DNA from 3 places in the Mesorhizobium sp. M1348 genome. Region 2 is predicted to be linked to each of the others. Evidence: riboswitches for the same ligand, from Rfam matches in the RefSeq annotation. Region 2 holds a riboswitch; each other region holds the start of a gene.

Region 1 (7,719 bases), on a different contig from region 2:
GCATAGGCGGCACCCAGCAGCTCCATCATCGATCGCGCCGTGACCGGTCCGACAGACTGGCTTTCAATCATCGTCGCGCCGATCATGAAACGGTGGTCGGTGCGTGGCACCGCATAAAGCGGAAAGCGCGGATGAAGCAGCCTGACTGGGCGCGACAGCGAGACATCAGGCGTATTCAGGATTAGCATCTCGCCGCGAACGCCGCGCAGTCGGTCATCGCCCGCCGCCATTCCCGTGCATTCGATCTGGCGATCGAAACCGGAAACAGCCGAAGCGTCGGCGCCGAAGTGGAACTCGACGCCCATCGCCGCCAGCCTATCATGAAGTGCCGCCATCGCCTGACGCGGGTCGAGATGGGCTTCGTCGGGGAAGAGCAGTCCGCGGCGGAAGCGGCCGGCGAGGTCGGGCTCGAGCAACACGATTTCATCTTCATCGACACGCCGATGACCCGAGGTGCGGCTGGCGAACCGGTCGAGCTCGCCCGCATCGCGCGGCGCGGCCACGACCAGGGTTCCGGCCCGTGTCACGTGACCCGGCAGTACCGCATCCCACCAGTCGGCGGCATCGCGTCCGAGATCCAGCACTGGCTGCTCCGCGCTTTCACGCTCGCACCATGGCGCCAGCATACCGCCGGCGAACCATGACGCATTGCCGCCAAGGCTGTGCCTTGTCTCGGCAACGGTCACAGCCGCGCCGCGCGTGGCGAGTTCGAAGGCGACGGTGAGGCCGCCGACGCCAGCCCCTTTGACCAGCAGTCTCATGATCGCTCATGTGCCTCCGGCACAAGCGGTGCGCCGGTCTCGTCCGAGGGCACGTAGAGGTCGCCGCCCTCGCGGTATTTCGCCGCCATCGCGGCCATTCCCTCTTTTTGGGCCTCCGTGCGGATATCGTGAGAGATACGCATGGAACAGAATTTCGGACCGCACATCGAGCAGAAATGTGCCAGCTTGTGCGCCTCCTTGGGCAAGGTCTGGTCGTGGAAGGACCGCGCGGTTTCGGGATCGAGCGACAGGTTGAACTGGTCCTCCCAGCGGAACTCGAAGCGCGCCCGGGAAAGGGCATCATCCCTAACCTTTGCAGCCGGATGACCCTTCGCCAGATCGGCGGCATGGGCGGCGATCTTGTAGGTGATTACGCCGGTCTTGACGTCGTCGCGATCGGGAAGGCCAAGATGCTCCTTGGGCGTGACGTAGCAGAGCATGGCTGTGCCGAACCAGCCGATCATGGCGGCGCCGATACCTGAGGTGATGTGGTCGTAGCCTGGCGCGATGTCGGTCGTCAGCGGGCCAAGCGTATAGAACGGCGCCTCACCGCAGACGGCGAGCTGCTTGTCCATGTTCTGTTTGATCTTGTGCATCGGCACGTGGCCCGGCCCCTCGATCATCACCTGGCAGTCCTTTGCCCAGGCGATCTTCGTCAATTCACCGAGCGTTTCCAGCTCGGCGAATTGCGCCGCATCATTGGCGTCGGCGATCGAGCCCGGACGAAGCCCGTCGCCGAGCGAGAAGGAGACGTCATAGCCGCGGCAGATGTCGCAGATTTCCGCGAAATGCTCGTAGAGGAAGCTTTCCCGGTGATGGTGCAGGCACCATTTGGCCATGATTGAGCCGCCGCGCGAGACAATGCCCGTGACCCGGTCGACGGTCAGCGGGATGTAATGCAGCCGCACACCGGCATGGATGGTGAAGTAGTCGACGCCTTGTTCGGCCTGCTCGATCAGCGTGTCTCGATAGACCTCCCAGCTCAGATCCTCGGCGATGCCGCCCACCTTCTCCAGCGCCTGGTAGAGCGGCACCGTGCCGATCGGCACCGGCGCATTGCGCACGATCCATTCGCGGATGTTGTGGATGTTGCGGCCAGTCGACAGGTCCATCACCGTGTCGGCGCCCCAGCGGATCGCCCACACCATCTTTTCCACTTCCTCGGCCATCGAGGAGGTGACCGCCGAATTACCGATATTGGCGTTGATCTTGACCAGGAAATTGCGGCCGATGATCATCGGCTCGCTCTCGGGATGATTGATGTTGGCGGGAATGATCGCGCGTCCGCGCGCCACCTCGTCGCGCACGAACTCCGGCGTTACGAAATCGGGGATGGCCGCGCCGAAGGCTTCGCCGTCGCGCTGCAGCTTGCCGCGCAACATCTGACGGCCGAAGTTCTCGCGGATGGCGACGAACTCCATCTCGGGGGTGATGATGCCGGCGCGCGCATAGCCAAGCTGGGTCACCGCCTTGCCTGCCTTGGCCCTGAGTGGCCGGTTGCGAATGGGAAATTCCGGCGTCAGGCGCTCACCGGTCACAAATCCGTTGTCCTCCGGCCGCACGCGGCGGCCGTCATAGGCCTCGACATCGCCGCGCGCCGTGATCCATTCGTGGCGAAGCCGGGCAAGACCGTTTTCAATGCTGGTTTCGACAGCCGGGTCGGTATAGGGGCCGGACGGATCGTAGACGGTGACGGGCGGCTCGCCGGCCGTTGGATGGACGGAGATTTCGCGCATCGGCACCCTGATCTGCGGATGGAGGACGCCGGGCTTGTGGATTTTCCGCGAGGCTGGCAGCGGTCCCGTCGAGACGGCGGGAGTGAGGGCATTCATCTTGAGGCTCCTTTGCTCATGCATTGGAGACCCAGTTCTGTGCCGGAAGGATGAAAAGACGCTTCTGTCGACCTGCCGAAACAGGACCTGGGGCGTAAACTCCCGCAAAGCGCTTGCACCGTCCCTACGCCAGTATGAACTGGATCAGGTTCAACGGGTCACTGCGCCGCGAAAGCAAGCAGTATCTCAGCCCCTTGCCGGGACTCCCCTGGTGAATGCGTCAGGTTGAACGGGCCGGCGCCGGTTTGTCAAGCGCGTTCTGGCCGCGGCCGATCGGCGGCCGGTCAGACCGTGCGGAAAAAATCGTGCATGTCTCGGCGACAAGTCAAGCGTGGGAGATGAAGGCAGGGACAAGGGAATCGCAAACGGTCGGACTAAAAATCGATCCTGATGATCACGCCTTCAATGGGCACCAAAGGTTTGCGCGTAGATCGCCTCGATTCTTCCTGCCTCGTCACTGGTCAGCGCGGCGAATTCCTTTTCGCGCGCGCGGTTCGACAGATGTCCATCATTCTGGTGAAGAAAACGGAAGAGCAGATCGGTCAACCGCTCGGGCATCTCGATAAAGGCGTCCACCTGCTGCCGGAATTGATCGTAGCGCTGCAGAAATGCGGTTTCCTCGGGAAGGTCCCGTTCGATCGTCCGCCGAACGCAGGCATAGAGGAATTCGGCGTGCGGGGTTGCATCGAAGAACCGGTAGAAATCACCGGTGTCATTCAGCACCCGGACGTTGAATTGCGGCGTCGGTTCCCATTCCACCAACGGCAGAAGGCGCTGCGAATAGCTCTCGAGCACGCCCCTGTACTCGTTGATCTGGTCCAGGATCGCGGCCGAGACGGGAAAGACCACTCCCGGCGGATTGAAGCCGCGCATGGCAAGGACGTGGTGGATTAGGTAGCGGTGAATGCGGCCGTTTCCGTCCTCGAACGGGTGGATGTAGACAAAGCCGAAGGCGAGGATTGCGGCGGCTATGACTGCATCAAGGTTCTGCGCGGGGCCCTGATCGAAGGCCGCCATTCCATCGATTAGCCGCGGCAGGTCCTCGGGCCGAGCGCTGATGTGATCGGGCAGGGGCGTGCCGTTGTCTCGGTCATGCTCACCGACGAAACCCCCTTCTTTTCGGAAGCCAAGTCTTACTAAACGGGCGTCGCCAAGTACAATTCTTTGCAGACGCAGCAGCTCATCGCGATCGATCGGCCAGCGGCCGGCTTCGCCGATGGCGCGGCCCCAGCGCTGGATGCGATCTTGCGGCGGGCGCTCGCCCTCGATCGCATAGCTTGATCGCGAGTCTTTGAGCAAAAGAAAGGCGGCGGTCCGAGCAAGGAGGTCGCGCGGCACGTCCGCTACGATTGCCTCCGCGCGCCGCGGTAGTTCAAGGGCGATGAATTTTTCGAGAGTCTTGGTTCGGAACACCAGCGGGCAGAACTCAGGCGTGCCGGGGAGATTGTCCCTTATGCGGTAGCGCGAAGCGGTCTTCTCGGATCCGGGCCACTGCAGCTCGGGATCGACAACCGAAACGTATCGTCCGGCCTCCGCGTCCGCCAGATCGAGACGCGTGCCCGTCAGCCATTCATATAGAAACCAGATGCGGCGGGCATAGCTGCCTGTGGGGCTTTCACGGACGAGCGCCTCGATCGGTGCGGGACCGGTCACCTGGAACAGCCGTTTGAGGACGGCAAGGTCGAGCCCCTCGTACTTGAGCGCGAAGGTCAGGTGGCCTTCGAGTGTTGGATGTGGGGCATGGCGGGGCGTCATGATCCGCCAACCATCCCGTTCGGTAATGCGATGATGCTCGCCAGTGGCCGACAGCGTCCGGGGCAAGGGGACGGCGAGCTCGTAGGCTCCGATCAGGGCGCTGTACCCGGCCGGGGTCACCATCTCCGGAAGGCGGATTTCCTGAAAAACGAGAACAGGACCTGAAAATTGGTGCTTCTGCGCCACAGGCATGAAAAGGGGATCCTTTCCTCGAATTTTGGTGCAGCTCAGCCAAATACTATGAAAAACGATTCTATCTGATGAAAATTGATGCTACAAGCCGACTTTTGCGAAAACCGATCCTGAAGGGCGGCGGTGATCCTTCTGCATGGCTCGGCCGAAGATTGATGGGGCGTAAGCGTCATTTTGACCGCGCTGGGCTTCCTCCACAAACCCCGCCTCGTAAAGCAGTTCGTAGCGCTGCAGCACCAAGTCCTCATCCAAGCGTGGTTCTCAAGGCCGAAAGCGATCACCGCGCGCCGCCAGCGATCGTGGCTCACTGCGCGATCATCGGCTGCCTCGGCCCACGCCTTCAGGCGTGGGACAAACGCCTCAGGCAATGTCGACGGAGCGCCAGCGCGATGATGTTCCCATGGGAAATAAGCGTACCAGTTGCGCCAGGCGGCCTTATCGGCAGGTTCAGCCTGCTCCTCGCGGGTCAGGGCGAGATAGCTAATCGAAATCACCCCGCTGCGCGCCCCCGTCTCCTGACCGGTCGCGGTCGGCGAAGGTGTAGAGCTGCTCGATGTAGCCCAGCGGATGGCGCGTCTGCTGCTCGACCCAGTCTCTCAGGCCGGATTGCAGGATCGATGTCCAAGCTCGAACGGGCCGGAAGGCAAGGCTTTGCCGTCTCCAATCGTTATGATACGCGGTTGGCCAGCCGTCACCGCGACCAAAACCGCAATCAGTTCCGCGGCGATAGCATGGCGCTCGCCGGCTTTTATGCGTTGCCTTACAGCTTTGGTCCCGTGTTCAGTCATTGCCTATTTTTTTCGCCACAATGCATTTCGGTACGCCTTGTGGCCTGAGATCGATTCTGAACGTGAACCGCGCTGTTGCGGCAGTCAAACCGTTCGAGCTGAAGCACACCCCTTGAGACCACCACCACGCTCTTGCTCAAAACAATCACAATAAGGGTACTGCGAAACTCGGCCGAAGCAGCAGAAAATGGCGGCCTCTAGCCCTTGGTTTGAAGCGCTTCGCAATGCACCAACTTTTCCGATGCAGTTTGATTTTGGCCTTCGCACCTGCACAAAACTATGCAAAACCGTTGACCGCTTAAAACCTGACGCCGGGGAAATGTGCCGATGAGTGTGGCGGTAGAAACGAAGGCGTTGACGCCGCCGGACATCGCGGCCAGCAAGGGCAAGGATCGGGTCGTCTGCTTGACCGCCTACACCACACCCGTTGCGCAGCTCGTCGACAGATATTGCGACGTCGTGCTGGTCGGCGACAGTGTCGGCATGGTGCTTCACGGTCTGCCCTCGACCCTCGGCGTCACGCTCGACATGATGATCATGCATGGCAAGGCCGTGCGACGCGGTCTTGAGCGCGCGTTGATGGTCGTTGACATGCCATTCGGCTCCTATGAAGAAGGCCCCGAACAGGCCTTTCGCAACGGCGCGCGGCTCATGGCGGAAACCGGATGCGCCGCCGTCAAGCTGGAAGGCGGCGAGAGCATGGCCGAGACGATCCGCTTTCTCACTGCTCGCGGGATTCCCATCATGGCCCACGTCGGGCTGACGCCGCAATCGGTCAATGTGTTCGGCGGCTATAAAGTCCAGGGCAGGGGCGGAGACGGCGACAGGATTTTTCGCGACGCCATTGCTGTTGCCGAGGCCGGGGCGTTCAGCATAGTGCTGGAAAAGGTCACGGATCCGCTCGCACGGAGAATAACCGAGAGAGCCACAATTCCCACGATCGGCATCGGTGCCTCGGACGCCTGCGATGGGCAGATCCTTGTGATCGACGACATCCTGGGCATGTTCACTGGTTTTCGGCCGAAATTCGTGAAGCGCTATGCTGAACTGGGCTCAGCGGCCGAAGCTGCCATTGCGGCCTACGCGGCTGATGTGCGGGAAGGGCGCTTTCCAGCCGCCGAACATCTCTTCGCCGATGCGCCCAAGGCCGGAGATTTCCCATGAGCGTGCCGATTGTCCGCACCATTGTCGAACTTCGTGCCGTTGTGGCGGGATGGCGCCGTTCTGGTGCCAGCATCGCCGTGGTGCCCACGATGGGAGCCTTGCACGAAGGACATTTGAGTCTCGTGCGTTCTGCGCTTCAGAAGGCCGATCGTGTGATCGTGACGCTGTTCGTCAATCCCAAGCAGTTCAACAGTGCCGCGGATCTTGCAGCCTATCCCCGCACCGAAAACGAAGACGCTGCAAAACTCACTCCACTGGGCGCACACCTGCTCTACGTTCCGCATGCGACTGAGATGTATCCTGACGGCTTCACCACGACCGTGTCCGTGTCCGGCGTCAGCGAAGGCCTGTGCGGTGCGTCCCGGCCTGGCCATTTCGACGGGGTGGCGACCGTCGTTGCAAAGCTCTTCCTGCAGACCGGCGCTGACTTCGCCTTTTTCGGAGAGAAGGATTTTCAGCAGCTTCTACTTATCACTCGCATGGTCCGGGACCTGGATATGCCAATTACCATCGTCCCCTGTCCGACAGTCCGGGAACCCGATGGTCTGGCTTTGTCATCGCGCAATGTTCGGCTCTCGCCAGCGGAGCGGGCCATTGCCCCAAGGCTCGCATCGGTCCTGCTCGATACTGCGGAGGGGCTCTCGAACGGCTCTCCCGTCCTCCCAGCGCTTGCCCAAGCGCGTGCAGCGATCCTGTCCGCAGGCTATCGCGAGGTCGAGTACCTGGAACTCCGTGGCGAAGCAGATCTGCAACCGATAGCAAGCATCGATCGGCCGACCCGCCTGCTCGCAGCCGCCTGGCTCGGCCAAACGCGGCTCATTGACAACGTCAGAACACTGCCGGCTTGCCAACTCCCAAATGAGTCGCTGCGGACTTCCCCGCTAGGGTGAAATCCAACTCCTGCCGCGAACGCGATTTGGCGCGGCTCATCTCCATGTCAACCTGCTTGTCGGACACTCAGGATAGCGGAGCGTTCTCCTAGGGCGAATACGGCATGTGCCAAACAAAGCTAACACAGCAGCGGAGCCAAGGCGGAAACCCCGCCGTTGTGGTAGCGCAGTCGGATCGATCAAAAAAAGCGAGTTTTTTCGGGCTGTAGCTGACCAGCATGTTCTTGGTCTGCTGATAGTGGTCAAGCACATCTTATGGGTCTCGCGGCCGATGCCCGACTGCTTGTAACCGCCAAACGCAGCATGCGCGGGATAAGCGTGGTAGCAGTTGGTCCAC
Region 2 (7,719 bases):
ATCCCGTGTAACTTCGTTTTGGACGTACCCCTCGCCGACGCGGCCGATAGCCGACGCGCCGAAACCGATCAGGGTTCTGCAGGTGGTGGCCGAGTAGCCCAGCGAGTTACGCCGCAGGCGACCCGTTTTCTGTGCCAGCGCGAGCTCGTCGTCCGGCAAGGCGAAATGGTCGAGCCCGATCTCGCGGTAGCCGGCGGCAATCAGCGTCGCGGCCACGGCCGCATACTGTTCGGCGCGGGCAGCGCTGCCCGGAAGAACTGCCTCCTCGATGAGGCGCTGATTCTTTACAAGCGACGGGATGTGCGCATAGCCGAACACCGCAAGCCGGTCGGGGCGCATTGCGACCGCCGCCCTCGCGGTCTCGACGCAGGACTGCACCGTTTGATGCGGGAGACCGAAGATGAGGTCGAAGTTGATGCGGCTTACTCCATGCCGGCGCAGCATTTCCACGGCAGCAGACGTCTGCGCCTCACTCTGAACCCGGTTGATTGCTTTTTGAACAATGAGATCGAAGCTCTGCACGCCGAGACTCACACGGTTCACGCCGGCTGCTCCTAAGGCCTCGGCCATCTCGGCCGTGAACGTGCGCGGATCAATCTCGACGGCAACCGTAGCTGTTTTCGTGAGAGCGAAGCGGCGTCGCAGGAACTCCATCAGAGCCAGGAACTCGGCTGGTCCTATGAGAGACGGCGTTCCGCCGCCGAAATGCATGTCGCTCACGGGCAGCGTCTGCGGCGCTCGCTCCGAGACCAAACGGATCTCGTCACGCAGCGCCGCCAGATAGTTGAGGATCGGCGCATCATGGCGGGTGATGGTGGTGGGGAAGCCACAATACCAGCAAGCTGATCGGCAGAACGGAACGTGGAAATAGAGCGACACCGGATCGTCAGCCGGCAGGTTCCTGAGCCATTCCTCATAAGCCTCGGCGCCGACCGCCCCAGAGAACTCCGACACAGTCGGATAGATAGTGTACCAAGGCAGGCCGGCCTCGCGATATTTTGTGGTCTGCAACAGTTACCGTCCCATGCTGATAACCACCAACCTTACGGCTGCGCTCGCCTGTGTCTTTGCGCTATGTCAGTCCGTTCCGCTTTGGGCTCGAAACTTGTATTTCTCAGCAATAGCGGCCGTTCAGTCTTGGCTGGACGGTCAGCGACTGGCCATGGCTGTTCCCGCCGCGACCCTCACGCGCACCGTTTGGTTCCACCATCCCTTCCCTTCAGCCTGCGCCTGGTCGAGTAGATTCTGCTGAGCGCGGCTGCCGCATCCAACGAGATAACACGGCGTTGGGACCAGACTTTGCTCGCCAGCTAGCGCAGCCCATAGTGATCTCTGGCATCTCGATGAGCTCGTTGTGTGAATTGCTGGCAAGAAGCATTAGCTGTGGCGCGCCGTCTATCAGGACGAGAGGCTGCTCGACGCGACCGTCAGGTCGGCCGCAATGCCAAGGCCGGCGCGCCTACTGACTCCGTGGTGGAGGCAAGGCTGCGCGTCAGCGCGTGATTACCGATCATCGCGCTCGCCAAAATGACGGCGTCGTACCGAGCGGTGCCGCCGCATGATGTCTCAACGTCGGGGCTCACAGCAGACAAAGCTGTCGCCATTGAACGAAACTGTCGCGAAGCGAACAGACGAACCGTAGCCGAAACGTTTGCCGTTCGTGCTTGGGTTGATCCGCAAGGCAAAAAGGAAGGAAGAGCGAACCAAGGTCCGCCGGCACACTTGAGCTTCAAGCCGCAGCTGCGTCGTCAGGATGGCACGTCATTTGCAGTAGAAGCCTTTGTGACGGCCCGCCCACAACTAGCGGAGATGACGGGGATGATTTGTACAGAAATGTTGGATGGAGTCGTTTCGGCGATTATTATATTTGTAATAACAATCGCATATTTGTAACAATAACACCCAATCATATTCTCAATTTCTGATGAATATCTGGCGTGACGAGCGCATCAAAACTGCTCAAATTCAACTCAATGCGCATCGTTATCGACTGTTTCCTTAGCAAGACTTCATCACTGACGTCCATTCCTTTTACTCTTTGAACGGAGATCAACAATGAACATTAGGAGCCTCCTCCTCGGCTCAACTGCGGCACTGATTGCCGTTTCCGACGCTCGCGCCGTGACCGCCGTTGCCGAGCCTGACCCGACTGAGTACGTTAAAATCTGCGACGTCTACGGCTCGGGCTACGTCTACATTTCAGGCACTGAGACCTGCGTGCGCATCGGCGGCTATGTCCGTTACGACGTCGGCTTGGGCCATGTCGGATTGGTTGATCACGCAAGAACCTCGGATGTGAGGACTGGTGAGCATCAGGGCACATGGCAAAACAACACGCGCTTCACATTGAAAACTTGGACCGGCCAGGAGACCGAACTCGGCACGTTGAAGACCTACACCGAAACCCGCATGAACTTCGGCAACCGCCACACTTCGGTTTCGGACAGTTCTCGGTCCTATGCCTTCAACGGAGACAGCACCTTGACTTTCGCCTGGATTCAGCTTGGTGGCCTCCGAGTTGGTAAGGACTGGTCGGCCTTCGACATGTTTATTGGCGGCGCGGGTGACGTACTCAACCAGACGCCGGTTCCCTACGGCGCTTTCGATACCAATGTGGTTCAGTACTACTTCGACGCCGGGAACGGCTTTTCGGCCGTGGTTTCGCTCGAAGAAGGCTCGGGCGTGGTCGGCACAATCGACAGCTACGCACCGCACGTAGTCGGCGGCTTGAAATACACACATGGCTGGGGCGCGATCACCGGCGTTGCCGCTTATGATAGCAACTACGAATCGGTGGCCGCCAAGGTCCGTGTCGACATCAATGTCACCAACGAACTGTTGCTGTTCGGAATGCTCGGCTACGGTTCCAACGGCAAGCTCAACGACGACTCCACGAACGCCATCGACGCTCATGGTCGCGGCTTCTATAAGAGTTGGGGCGGGAACTGGGCTTTCTGGGCTGGCGCCGCTTACGAGCTCAACGAGACAACTTCGTTCAAGCTTCAGCTCTCCGGTGATCAGCTCAAGAACCATGGTGTCGCTGCAAACGTCGCCTATGCGTTTCTTCCAGATTTCACAGTTACGGCGGAACTCGACTATGGCCGATACGGTAACTTCGCCGTCGGCAAGCTGGACGCTTCCAACGTGAATTGGACCAACGCCAACAAGAAGAGCAGTGTCGGCGGAATCCTGCGTTTCGAACGCTCATTCTAACGGATGAAAGGGTTGAGCTCCGAGATCCGGTTGAGCGGACCAATCCCGCAACACTCCAAGAGAACGTCGCATGGAAGCTATACGAGATTGGAGCCTCGATCTCGGGGCCGGACGATGTTTCATATCAGATCTGGTCCGGATGATCGCGCAGGCGATATTCATCGCTGTGTTTTGATCTGCAGCTCTTTCATTTCCTCATCCCTTCCGCCCGCTTGACAGACCCTGCCATCCAGCAGTACCCGGCCAGGTTTCAGGTCCGAACTTGAAGGCCCAGTCGGGTCAGGACGTGTTCGACTTGTTGAGCGATTGTGGGGGTGCGGCCCGACGCACTTGAAAATCGCAAATGGATCGCCTCCGTTCAGCCATCCCCGCGGAAATTCGGGCGCGAGAGAACAAGCTCCAGAGCATAAGCGAGGCTGATCGAGGAACAGACGATTCTCAGGCGACGCTCCATCCGATCTTGCGCCTGGCCGAGACGATCGCCCGACGATCACCGGCGCGGGCCGAATGCGCTTGACGAGATAGTTCCGGCCCGCTCAATTTGAGGCATTCACCAGGGGAGTCCCGGCAAGGGGCTGAGATACTGCTGGCATTCGCGGCGCAGTGACCCGTTGAACCTGATCCAGTTCATACTGGCGTAGGGACGGTGCAAGCGCTTTGCGGGAGTTTACGCCCGAGGTCCTGTTTCGGCAGGTCGACAGAAGCGTCTTTTCATCCTCCCGGCACAGAACTGGGTTTCCAATGCAACGAGCAAAGGAGCCTCAAGATGAATGCCCTCAGCCCCGCCGTCTCGACGGGACCGCTGCCTGCCTCACGGAAAATCCATAGGTCCGGCGTCCTCTATCCGCACATCAAAGTGCCGATGCGCGAAATCTCCGTCCACCCGGCGGCCGGCGAACCGCCCGTCACCGTCTACGATCCGTCCGGCCCCTATACCGACCCGACTGTCGAAACCAGCATCGACAAGGGCCTTGCCCGGCTTCGCCACGAGTGGATCTTGGCGCGCGGCGATGTCGAGGCCTATGAAGGCCGCCATGTCCGGCCGGAAGATAATGGATTCGCGGCGGGCGAACGCCTGACGCCGGAATTTCCCGTGCGCAACCGGCCGCTCAGGGCCAGGTCGGGCAAGGCAGTGACCCAGCTTGCCTATGCGCGCACCGGCATCATCACCCCCGAAATGGAATTCGTCGCCATCCGCGAGAACCTCGGCCGCGAGATCCTTCGAGGCAAGCTGCAACGCGACGGCGAAAGCTTCGGCGCAGCCATTCCCGATTTCGTCACGCCGGAATTCGTCCGAGAAGAGGGAGCTGGGTCTCGGCCCATCCGGGTAACGATCCTTCGCGCGGCTATGGAAACGATCGCACTTGCCGATTATCGCATAAAAAACTTGTTACGCACGACTTAAAAAACTTGCAACTCCACAGCATCATTGACTTGTCGCCTATCAGCACTATATACTTGTAATCGCACAGCTCTAAAAAAGTTGCAAAGGCACGGCCATGGCCAAGCCCCATGAAAAACTCGCTGTATCACTGGCCGTCCTCAAAGAGCTGCAGGAGGGTGGGCGGCGCATATTCAAATCAGATGAGCTGACCCGCGTCCACCGGGAGCGGCTGCTGCAGAACGGGTTCCTGCGCGATGTTATCAAAGGCTGGCTCATGTCGACCGGCCCGCAGGCACAGCAGCAAGACACCACCCCCTGGTACGCGAGCTTCTGGGAGTTCTGCTCCCTTTACTGCAATGACCGGTTCGGCAAGGACTGGTTCCTGTCACCGGAGCAGTCGCTGCTTCTGCACGCGGAAGCGCCCACTATTCCGCCTCAGGTGGTGGTGAACACCCCCAAAGGCACGAATAACAGAATCGACCTGCTGTTCGGCACTTCGCTCTATGACCTCAAGGTCAAGGAGATGCCGGCCGAACTGACAGAGAAAAACGGCCAGCGCGTGTTCACTGTCGAGGCCGCCCTTACCCGGGTGCCGGAAGCGTTCTTCCAGCGCGCCCCTATCGAGATGCAGATCGCCATGGCGTCGGTGCGCGACGTATCAACCGTTCTGGCCCTGCTGCTTGATGGCGGCCATTCCGCCGTGGCGGGACGGCTTGCGGGGGCCTTCCGTCGCGTAGGACGCGACTCCTTTGCCGATGAAATCGTGGCCGCCTTCAAAGCCGCCGGCTATGACGTGCGCGAATCCGATCCGTTCGCGGGACAAATTGGAGTGACAACCATTGCGGCGGGCGTACCGCCGTTGGTCGCCCGCCTGCGCGCGATCTGGCAATCGCAGCGCGAAGCCATCATCGAGATATTCCCGAAGGCGCCCGGACTGCCGTCCGACAAAGACGCCTATATGAAGTTCGTCGAGGATATCTACGAAAGCGACGCCTACCATTCGCTGTCGATAGAAGGGTACAGCGTCACCCCGGAACTCATCGGCCGGGTGCGCGAGGGGAGCTGGAATCCGGAGATTGATGAAGAGGACCGCAAGAACCGGGATGCGCTTGCCGCGCGTGGCTACTACCTCGCATTCCAGAAGGTCAAAGACTCTGTTGCCGCGATCATCAACGGCAAGCCAGCCGGCGCGTTGACGCGGGACACTCACCGGGAGTGGTACCGGGAGCTGTTCGCGCCGTCAGTGACCGCCGGCATCCTCAAAGCCAGCGCGCTTGCGGGATATCGCAATCACCCTGTGTACCTGCGCGGCTCGCAGCACGTGGCGCCGCGTACCGAAGCGGTGGCCGATGGTATGAATGAGCTGTTCGACCTGCTGGAGGCGGAGAAGGAGGCCGCCGTGCGTGCCGTGCTGGGGCATTGGCTTGTGGGCTATGTGCACCCCTATCCGGACGGCAACGGACGGATGGCGCGGTTCCTCATGAACGCGATGCTGGCTTCAGGCGGTTACCCCTGGACAGTCGTCAGAGTCGATGACCGGAAGGCCTACCTCGCAGGGCTGGAGGAGGCGAGCGGCAATATCAATGTGAAATCATTCGCCGCCTTTCTCGCCGAACGGGTGAAGTGGTCTATGGAGAAGGCGGCGTGAGGTCGGTGCTGTGCCATGTTTAACTTGCTTGTCTCGGGCCACGGCGAGTGGTGGGAAACGCCGCCGTTCACGTCAACCATTGACCGGTTCAAGGAATATAGCGGCGCCGAGGCCGAGGCTATCGACCTCGCGCGCCCTGAAACATTGCGCCGGCTGGAGGAAATCCCGGCGCTGTTGATGTACGAAGTCGGGGCGGCAGGCCCGCACGCGCGCGTGGTCCGGCACGGCCGCATACGCAATATCGTTCGGCGCGGACACGAACTGGCCTTCACCTTCGAGCCCGATCCGGAACATGCCTTTCTCGACCGATCAGCGGTGTTGAGAATTGCGGACCGGCTGGGCATTCAACAGTTCGAACAGCACCGTACGCACTGGGCGATCAAGGATGGTGACATTCCGGCCGAGCTGATTGCCACCGGCACCGCTGAACGGGCGCAGCGCACCGTTGCCGTGGTTGCGGCAGAATATGTAGAAGCGCGCCGCGAGGGACGAAGGAGAGAAGCTGCCGAACTGGCCGAAGAACTGGAGGATTTTCCTCCCTCGCTGGAGAAAGCACTGTCGCTCGTGCCGGCGCGTATCCTTCAGCAGCCGACACCCGAATTATACCCGATCCTTGGGATAGAGCCCCGCACGCCCGAAGGCCGCAACGCCGTCGTGGCCGTCGTCGCAAGGGATCACAATGGGCAGGACTTGCCTGCCGACTGGTCTTATTCGCTGGCGTGGTTCCTGGACCTTTACGGCAGCGCGACGGAAGCGGGGCGCCTTGACGGCGCGCTGGCCGAATGCGCAACGCATATGATCGCGCTCGGCACTGGCGAGGGAGAAGCTGCCGCCCCGGTTGAAGATATCGGCTACGCACTCTGGCGCTGTTCGCGAAGCCCGAAACTTATCGGCGATCTGGCCGGGAATCGCTGAGATAGCGCAGGAGGTTTTGTCGCTTACCAAAATCAACTGGAACTCGACCCAGATCAACCAGAAGCTTCCCATTCCCATTCTAGCAGCCAGAAGAGTGGGTGAGCTCTTTAAATATCTATCCGAGGAATCGATAAGCTCAGACTATCTCGCAAGTATACATAGTTTTTTTGTTATAGAGTCTGCTCGGCTGCAGGTAAAGAGCCAGGATAAACTTCAGCACGAAAGCAGAATTGAATGAAGGTGGGCTACATGGAGTTCTCATTTGGGTATGCCTTCACCGAAAACCTTATCCGGTCATCGTCAGCCGCACCTGTAGGCGCGCCGGTCTTTCCAAACCTCATACAGGAGGGGCATTCTGGCTTTGACATCCGCATCAATTTCCCAGGGGTTCCGCTGTTTTTCCAGTACAAGCTTCCGGAGCTGATGAAGCGAGGAACTGCCTTTGAGGTTGCGAGCGGACATTGTCCCGGTTTGTCGATACCATTTTTTCGGATTGCGATGATGCGCAGGGATGTGTCGCGTCAGCATGAACTGCTTCTTCGGTTTGAGGCGCGCTATC
Region 3 (7,719 bases), on a different contig from region 2:
CCGCAGCGTGGCCTCGTCCCTATCCTTGATGCGCAACTGAACCAGCTTGACGCCAAGCGGCACCAGCCGTTCGATCCAGGCGGAGCTGTCGACGATCAGGTAGAACGGATCGAGCTTCATGAAAAAACCGCCCTGCCAATTGTCGGCGTCGACGGCACGGCGACGTCGCGCGGTTCGAGCATTCCCGAGCTGAAAGCTTCACGGCCGGCATCGACCGCCTTGCCGAACGCACGCGCCATGCCGACCGGATCGGCCGCCTTGGCGACCGCGGTGTTCAGGAGTACGGCATCAAAGCCGAGCTCCATGACGGTTGCCGCGTGCGACGGCCGTCCGAGCCCCGCATCCACGATCAGCGGAACGCCTGGGAAATGGCCGCGCATCGAGCGCAGCGCCGTGATGTTGATCGGTCCGAGAGCGGAACCGATCGGCGCGCACCACGGCATCAAGACCTTGCAGCCCGCCGCAAGCAGCCGCTCGGCAACGACAAGGTCGTCGGTAGTATAGGGGAATACAGCAAAACCGTCCTCGCACAGGATGCGGGCGGCTTCGACCAGACCGAACACATCCGGCTGCAGGGTGTCGTGGTTGCCGATCACTTCGAGCTTGACCCAGCTCGTACCGAAGACTTCGCGCGCCATTTTCGCAGTCGTGACCGCTTCCTTGACGGAGTGGCAGCCAGCAGTGTTGGGCAGGATTCTGACGCCGAGCGAGCGGATCAACGACCAGAATTTTTCGCCGGCCCTGCCGCCTGCCATTTCACGGCGCAAGGAGACGGTCAGCACCGACGTGCCCGACGCCTTGACCGCATCGGAAAGGATAGCCGGCGAAGGATATTGAGCCGTGCCGAGAAGCAGGCGGGAGGGAAGCGTCGTCCCGAGAAGATCGAACATGGCTAGCCTCCCTGCATGGGCGAGAGGATTTCGATCCGGTCGCCGTCGTTCAATTGGAATTCCGCCCGGCTGGCTTTGTGCACGAGGTCGTTGTTGACGGCGGTCGCGAGCCAATCGCCCTCATAGTCAAGCGCGGCAAGCAGCTCGGCCAGCGTGGTGGCGGCAACCTCATGCACTTTGCCGTTGACCATCAGTTTCATGAGCAAGCTCCTTGGTTCCGTCTTGATTGAAAACCAGGTCGGCAGCCTGGCGCGCCATGGCGGGAGCCAGGAGAAAACCGTGACGATAGAGCCCGTTGATCGCGATGATCTCACCGTTCGTTTCGGCGCGCGGCAAATTGTCGGGAAAGGCTGGACGGACGCCAACACCGGTTTCAACGATCTCGGCCTCGCCAAAGGCCGGATGGAGGGCATAGGCGGTACCCAGCAGCTCCAACATGGAGCGCGCCGTAACCGGTCCGGCGGACTGGCTTTCAATCATCGTCGCACCAACCATGAAACGGTGGTCGGTGCGCGGCACTGCATAGAGTGGAAAGCGCGGATGCAGCAGCCTGACCGGGCGCGACAGCGAGGTATCAGGGGTGCGCAGGATGAGCATTTCGCCGCGAACGCCGCGCAACCTGTCATCGGCGGCTGCCATTCCCGTGCAATCGATCTGACGATCGAAACCAAAAACATGCTGGGCGTCGGCGCCGAAGTGGAATTCGACACCCATGGCCGCGAGCTTGTCATGAAGCGCTGCCATCGCCTGGCGCGGATCGAGATGGCCCTCATCGGGAAAGAGCAATCCGCGGCGGAAGCGGCCGGCTAAGTCGGGCTCCAGCAAGGCAATTTCATCTTCCTCGACGCGCCGATAGCCCGTCGTGCGGCTGGCGAACCGGTCGAGCTCGCCCGCATCGCGCGGCGCGGCCACGACCAGCGTTCCGGTCCGCGTCACCTGGCCGGGCGTTGCGGCATCCCACCAGTCGGCGGCACCGCGCCCGAGATCCAGCACCGGCTGCTCGGCGCTTTCGCGCTCGCACCATGGCGCCAACATGCCGCCGGCGAACCACGACGCATTGCCCCCAAGGCCAGGCCTTGTCTCGGCAACGGAAACCGCCGCGCCGCGTGCGGCGAGCTCGAAGGCGGCGGTGAGGCCGGCAACGCCGGCCCCTTTGACCAGCACCTTCATGATGGCTCATGCGCCTGTGGCGAAAGCGGTGCGCCGGTCTCGTCCGCCGGCACGTAGAGATCGCCGCCCTCGCGGTATTTCGCCGCCATCGCCGCCATGCCCTCTTTCTGTGCCTCGGCGCGGATGTCGTGAGAGATACGCATGGAGCAGAATTTCGGTCCGCACATCGAGCAGAAATGCGCCACCTTGTGCGCCTCCTTGGGCAAGGTCTGGTCGTGGAAGGACCGCGCGGTTTCCGGGTCGAGCGACAGATTGAACTGGTCCTCCCAGCGGAACTCGAAGCGCGCGCGGGAAAGCGCATCATCCCTGACTTTCGCTGCCGGATGGCCCTTCGCCAGGTCGGCGGCGTGGGCGGCTATCTTGTAGGTGATCACGCCGATCTTGACGTCGCTGCGATCGGGAAGGCCGAGATGCTCCTTGGGCGTGACGTAGCAGAGCATGGCGGTGCCGAACCAGCCGATCATCGCGGCGCCAATGCCTGAGGTGATGTGGTCGTAGCCCGGCGCGATGTCGGTCGTCAGCGGTCCAAGCGTATAGAACGGCGCCTCGCCGCAGACAGCGAGCTGCTTGTCCATGTTCTGCTTGATCTTGTGCATCGGCACGTGGCCGGGGCCCTCGATCATCACCTGGCAATCCTTCGCCCAGGCGATCTGCGTCAGCTCGCCAAGCGTTTCCAACTCGGCGAACTGCGCCGCGTCGTTGGCATCGGCGATCGAGCCCGGACGAAGGCCGTCGCCGAGCGAGAAGGAGACGTCGTAGGCTCTGGCGATGTCGCAGATCTCGGCGAAATGCTCGTAGAGGAAGCTCTCCCGGTGATGGTGCAGGCACCATTTGGCCATGATCAAGCCGCCGCGCGAGACGATGCCCGTGACCCGGTCAACGGTCAGCGGGATGTAATGCAGCCGCACGCCGGCGTGGATGGTGAAATAGTCGACGCCCTGTTCGGCCTGTTCGATCAGCGTGTCGCGGTAGACCTCCCAGGTCAGATTCTCGGCAATGCCGTTGACCTTTTCGAGCGCCTGATAGAGCGGCACCGTGCCGATCGGCACCGGCGCATTACGCACGATCCATTCGCGGATGTTGTGGATGTTGCGGCCGGTCGAGAGGTCCATCACCGTGTCGGCGCCCCAGCGGATGGCCCAGACCATCTTTTCCACTTCCTCGGCCATCGACGAGGTGACCGCCGAGTTGCCAATATTGGCGTTGATCTTCACCAGGAAATTGCGGCCGATGATCATCGGCTCACTCTCGGGATGATTGATATTGGCGGGAATGATCGCGCGTCCGCGAGCCACCTCGTCGCGCACGAATTCCGGCGTCACGAAGTCTGGAATCGCCGCGCCGAAGGCTTCGCCGTCGCGCTCAAGCTGGCCGCGCAGCATCTCGCGGCCAAGGTTCTCGCGGATGGCGACGAACTCCATTTCAGGCGTGATGATGCCGGCGCGCGCATAGGCAATCTGGGTCACTGCCTTACCGGCCTTAGCTCTGAGCGGCCGGTTGCGTATGGGAAATTCCGGTGTCAGGCGCTCGCCAGTCGCAAATCCATTGTCTTCCGGCTGGACATGACGGCCGTCATAGGCTTCGACATCGCCGCGTGCCGTAATCCATTCATGGCGAAGCCGGGCCAGGCCTTTTTCGATACTGGTTTCGACAGTCGGGTCGGTATAGGGGCCGGACGGATCGTAGACGGTGATGGGCGGCTCGCCGGCCGTCGGGTGGACGGAGATTTCGCGCATCGGCACCTTGATGTGCGGATGGAGGACGCCAGACTTGTGGATTTTCCGTGAGGCAGCCAGCGGCCCTGTCGACACGGCGGGGGTGAGGGCATTCATCTTTAGGCTCCTTTGCTCATGCATTGGAGACCCAGTTCTGTGCCGGAAGGATGAAAAGACGCTTCTGTGGACCTGCCGAAACAGGACCTCGGGCGTGAACTCCCGCAGAGCGCTTGCACCGTCCCTACGCCAGTATGAACTGGATCAGGTTCAACGGGTCACTGCGCCGCGAAAGCCAGCAGTATCTCAGCCCCTTGCCGGGACTCCCCTGGTGAATGCCTCAGGTTGAACGGGCCGGCGCGGCTTTGTCAAGCGCATTTGGCCCGCCCACTGTCAAATCAACCAGGACCGCGTCGTCTTCTTGGCAATCTGGCATCTGCCCCTGCTCTGTTCCACATCCTATTTGGGTGCAAGGCCACCACTCAGCGGAACCCTCAGAGAAGGAAACCGTCCAGATTTGGCTAGTCTGCTCGACGATAAGTCCAGAGCTGTGCCGGCGGTATGTTGCGGACGACGAAGTCATAGTGGGAAACCACGTAACGGTCTGGCATCTTGATCACCGGCGACAGAGGTCCGTATGTGATCTGAATCACGGGCCGGCCGGCAGGAATACGGGCAAGCAGATCCTCAACCAGCGCGACACGCTGTTGCATTGGAAAGCTCAACAGCGGGACTGCACTTATAACACAATCGAACTGTTCACCTTTGCGCTCACCCAGCGCTTCGTCCAGCGCAAATGCGTCGCCCAATCTGAAGTCCACATTCGGAAAGCGTTGCACCAGGCCGTCGTAGAAAATCCTGGAATATTCGACTGAAACCAGCTGGCGCGGCTTGATTCCCCTGGCCAGGATCGCCTTTGTGATGACACCGGTTCCCGCGCCAAGCTCCAGAATCGGCAATCCTGACCGTGGGTTCACCACGCTTGCCATCCGGCGTGCCGCATAAACCGAAGTGGGAATAAGGGCTCCCACGCCCTTCTTGTCCTTCTGCCAGCCTTTGAAGAATTGGACTTCTTCCTCAAACCTTTTGCCGAGCCGCTCCTTCAGTCGCAAAATCATATCTTCTCCCTGCGTCAGCCGCTTACCCAACGTCATGAATTTGGCAAAGCGCGTTTTGGCCAATCTCGCCACCCTTTACAAGCCCGTTAAGACTGCTTGCCTGTCACGACGCGGTCAGCATGAATTGCCCATTAACGCACTTTCATGTTTGCTGGGCCTATGTTTCGCCCTCGCCTGCTGCCCGAAAAAAGTTTCCCGAGCTATGCGTATCTGCCCGGCAAATATCCGCATCCGGTGCGTGATCCCTTGGGCCACAGTTACCGATCAGATCCGGTGACCGTCGCCGTTGGCGAAGCGCTTGGCTCAGATGTGTTTCGATGGGGAATCGACCTTTTCAATCACGGCTACTACTGGGAAGCCCATGAAGCCTGGGAGCCTCTCTGGCAGGCTGCGAAACAAAGTGCTCAGCACCGCCTGTTCTTCAAGGGACTAATCCTGTTGGCGGCGGCCGGCGTGAAGATCCGTGAGGGAAAGCGGGTGGCTGCGGCGCGCCATGCGACAAGAGCTGCAGGGCTTTTTCGTCAGGTGGGGAGTCCGGGCGGCCTGTTTGAGAAAGCACTGGGAATGACACCTGCCGCGCTCGCTGAACATGCCCAAGCGATCGTAGCTTACCCGGTTGTTCTCCGGGAGCCAAAGTCTGCCGAGCCTGAGCCCGCCTTTAATTTCATACTCGCACCAGTATCCGAGAGCGTTTGATCGGCAATTCAGTGGTTCAAGTGTCCAGCTAGCTTTGTAGCAGGAAATGGGCTGTGAAAACCGCTCACCACCCGCATGCGTCACAAACAATAAGAGTGCAGTAATGTTTTATGGGCAACTCGCGGCCGCTTCGATGTCGATGGTCTTGAAGGTCGGGGGGCTGACCGGTCGCGCTCGTAGCCAATCGATTGATGACAGAGATGCCGGCCAGGCTTCAATGACGGGGATGGCGAAAAGCTGAGTGCTCGGGCTTGCGGGCCGAGCTTGTCGGCCGCTCGATGGAAAGTGTCATTTGAGGTGGGGTCTCGGCCGCGTGCAGCTGAAAGACACGCTCGTCCAGTTCCTTGTCCACTTCCGTCAGACGATGATTGAGGCGAAGGTAGTCCGTCCAGGTCGGCGTGCGAAACGTTTCTGTCCAATGCATAGGCTTCTGCAAGTTCCGCTGGAGCGTCCAGTTCCGAGCACCGACGCGGCTGTGTACATGGCGCCGCTGCCGCATGAGGTCGAGGAAGGCCTCGAGATTTCTCTCGGCTATCAGATATTCGACCTTGACCACGATCGGGCCGCTCCTCGGCTTCAAATTGAGAGAGACAGCTGGGGCATCGAATTCCTCCAAGGGATCGGGCTCGGAGTCGCGGCGCTCGCGAAGAGGAAAGAGAACGCCGGCTGCAGCGACGATCAACAGGGCTCCAGCGGAACCCTCTAGCGCCCAGGTCAGCGAATGGTTTTCGGCCACCGTGCCCCACACCCAGCTGCCTAGCGCGATGCCACCATCTATCAAAGCATAGTAGATCGAAATGGTGCGCCCCACGACCCAGCGCGGGCTCGCCAGCTGCACGCTCACACCAACCCCGGACCAGGCGGTGACCCAGCCCGCGCCGCCCAAGGCGAGTGCGATTGCCGCCACCGCAATCGAAGTTGTCAGTGCCAGGGAGAGAGAACACGCCGCGCAGGCCACGCAGGAAAGCCTCATCAGCCTTTCTTGCGACAAGCTCCGTCTGAACAGGCTGTTGGAGAGGCCGGCGAAGACGGCACCGGTCCCGAAGCCGGCCATGAGCGCGCCATAGGCAAGCGGGCCTCCTCCCAGCTGGTCGCGGACAACCACCGGCAGCAGCGCGAGTATGGCGATGCTCGCCAGGCCAAAGAGGGTTCCGCGCGCGATCGCTGCCTTGATCTCCGATGACATCGCCGTGAAGCGCAGCCCGTCATAAATTGCCGTCCTCATCGACTCGCGTGGAAGAGGGGAAGAACGAACCTTCCACTTGCACCGCCAAATGGTGGCCAAGGGTACGAAATAGGTGAGCGTGGTCAGGGCGAATGCCGCCATGAGGCCAAATGAGGCAACCACAATGCCGCCGAGCGCCGGGCCAACAGTCCGGACGGTGTTGAAGCCGACAGAAAGCAGGGTGACGGCAGCGGGAACATCGCGTCGATCCACGATATCGCCAACCGACGCTTGCCAGGCCGGATCATTGAGAGCACCGCCGCTTGCGATCAAGAAACTGAAGCCGAGGATCATCCACGGACTGACAAAGCCCAGCGCCACGGACGCCGTCAGCATCGCGGACGCAATCACCATAAGGCACCGACCGGCGAACATGACCCGGCGCCGGCTGAAATTATCGGCGAGAGCCCCGGCAAAGACGGACAAGACGAAAGCGGGCAGGTTCGATGAAGCCTGCACCAACGCAACCATCAGATCGGAAGTGGAGATCGTTGCCATCAGCCAGCTGATGGCGACAGTCTGCATCAACCAGCCGAGGCTTGAAACCTGCGTCGCGAGCCAGATCGAACGAAAGGTGGGCTGCAAAAGTGGCCCAAAGGTCGTTGGTGCAGCCAAATCTTCGTTTGATCCAGCCACCCTACTCATTTTGCGAACCTTTGCTTTCCGTTATTGTCGTTTCCCATGTAATCTAGGCTGAACCGTGGCGGCTGGAAGAATAGAGAGGAACTGTTTGCCTCCGACGAGTGCAGCACAGTTTCCTCGGCATTGAGGGTCGCGGCACGCGGGCGTGGGCCGGCTCACTCGCCTTCGAAGATGTCTTGTTAAGGTCGGATTCACTTGTCGCTTAACGCACCAGGCTTCATCAACGCGCACTTTGCCGAGCGATGCCTTTTCGCGAAACGCGACCC

Evidence for each region. Region 2 has a riboswitch for thiamine pyrophosphate ahead of NKH13_RS33675 (phosphomethylpyrimidine synthase ThiC). Riboswitches for the same ligand answer to the same signal wherever they lie in the genome.
Region 1: it holds a riboswitch for thiamine pyrophosphate, as region 2 does, so the genes downstream of both, thiC (phosphomethylpyrimidine synthase ThiC) here and NKH13_RS33675 (phosphomethylpyrimidine synthase ThiC) in region 2, are expected to answer to the same signal.
Region 3: it holds a riboswitch for thiamine pyrophosphate, as region 2 does, so the genes downstream of both, thiC (phosphomethylpyrimidine synthase ThiC) here and NKH13_RS33675 (phosphomethylpyrimidine synthase ThiC) in region 2, are expected to answer to the same signal.

Annotation. Positions count from the first base shown of each region.
Region 1 covers NZ_JAMYLH010000004.1:166,418-174,136, reverse strand. Annotated here, with positions in the region: gene thiO (glycine oxidase ThiO) at 1-761, opposite strand, end outside; gene thiC (phosphomethylpyrimidine synthase ThiC) at 758-2,593, opposite strand; TPP riboswitch at 2,697-2,813, opposite strand; gene NKH13_RS09745 (Fic family protein) at 2,996-4,540, opposite strand; gene NKH13_RS35600 (hypothetical protein) at 4,622-4,792, opposite strand; gene NKH13_RS09735 (hypothetical protein) at 5,158-5,376, shown strand; gene panB (3-methyl-2-oxobutanoate hydroxymethyltransferase) at 5,656-6,492, shown strand; gene panC (pantoate--beta-alanine ligase) at 6,489-7,382, shown strand; partial or broken gene adh (aldehyde dehydrogenase) at 7,564-7,719, opposite strand, start outside.
Region 2 covers NZ_JAMYLH010000046.1:4,340-12,058, reverse strand. Annotated here, with positions in the region: gene hemN (oxygen-independent coproporphyrinogen III oxidase) at 1-1,011, opposite strand, end outside; gene NKH13_RS33680 (porin) at 2,056-3,213, shown strand; TPP riboswitch at 3,759-3,875, shown strand; partial or broken gene NKH13_RS33675 (phosphomethylpyrimidine synthase ThiC) at 3,980-4,537, shown strand; gene NKH13_RS33670 (Fic family protein) at 4,713-6,245, shown strand; gene NKH13_RS33665 (hypothetical protein) at 6,261-7,160, shown strand; gene NKH13_RS33660 (hypothetical protein) at 7,395-7,719, shown strand, end outside.
Region 3 covers NZ_JAMYLH010000017.1:92,662-100,380, forward strand. Annotated here, with positions in the region: gene NKH13_RS24330 (thiamine phosphate synthase) at 1-120, opposite strand, end outside; gene NKH13_RS24335 (thiazole synthase) at 117-890, opposite strand; gene thiS (sulfur carrier protein ThiS) at 893-1,090, opposite strand; gene thiO (glycine oxidase ThiO) at 1,059-2,060, opposite strand; gene thiC (phosphomethylpyrimidine synthase ThiC) at 2,057-3,892, opposite strand; TPP riboswitch at 3,996-4,112, opposite strand; gene pmtA (phospholipid N-methyltransferase PmtA) at 4,294-4,890, opposite strand; gene NKH13_RS24360 (DUF309 domain-containing protein) at 5,050-5,586, shown strand; gene NKH13_RS24365 (MFS transporter) at 5,801-7,456, opposite strand.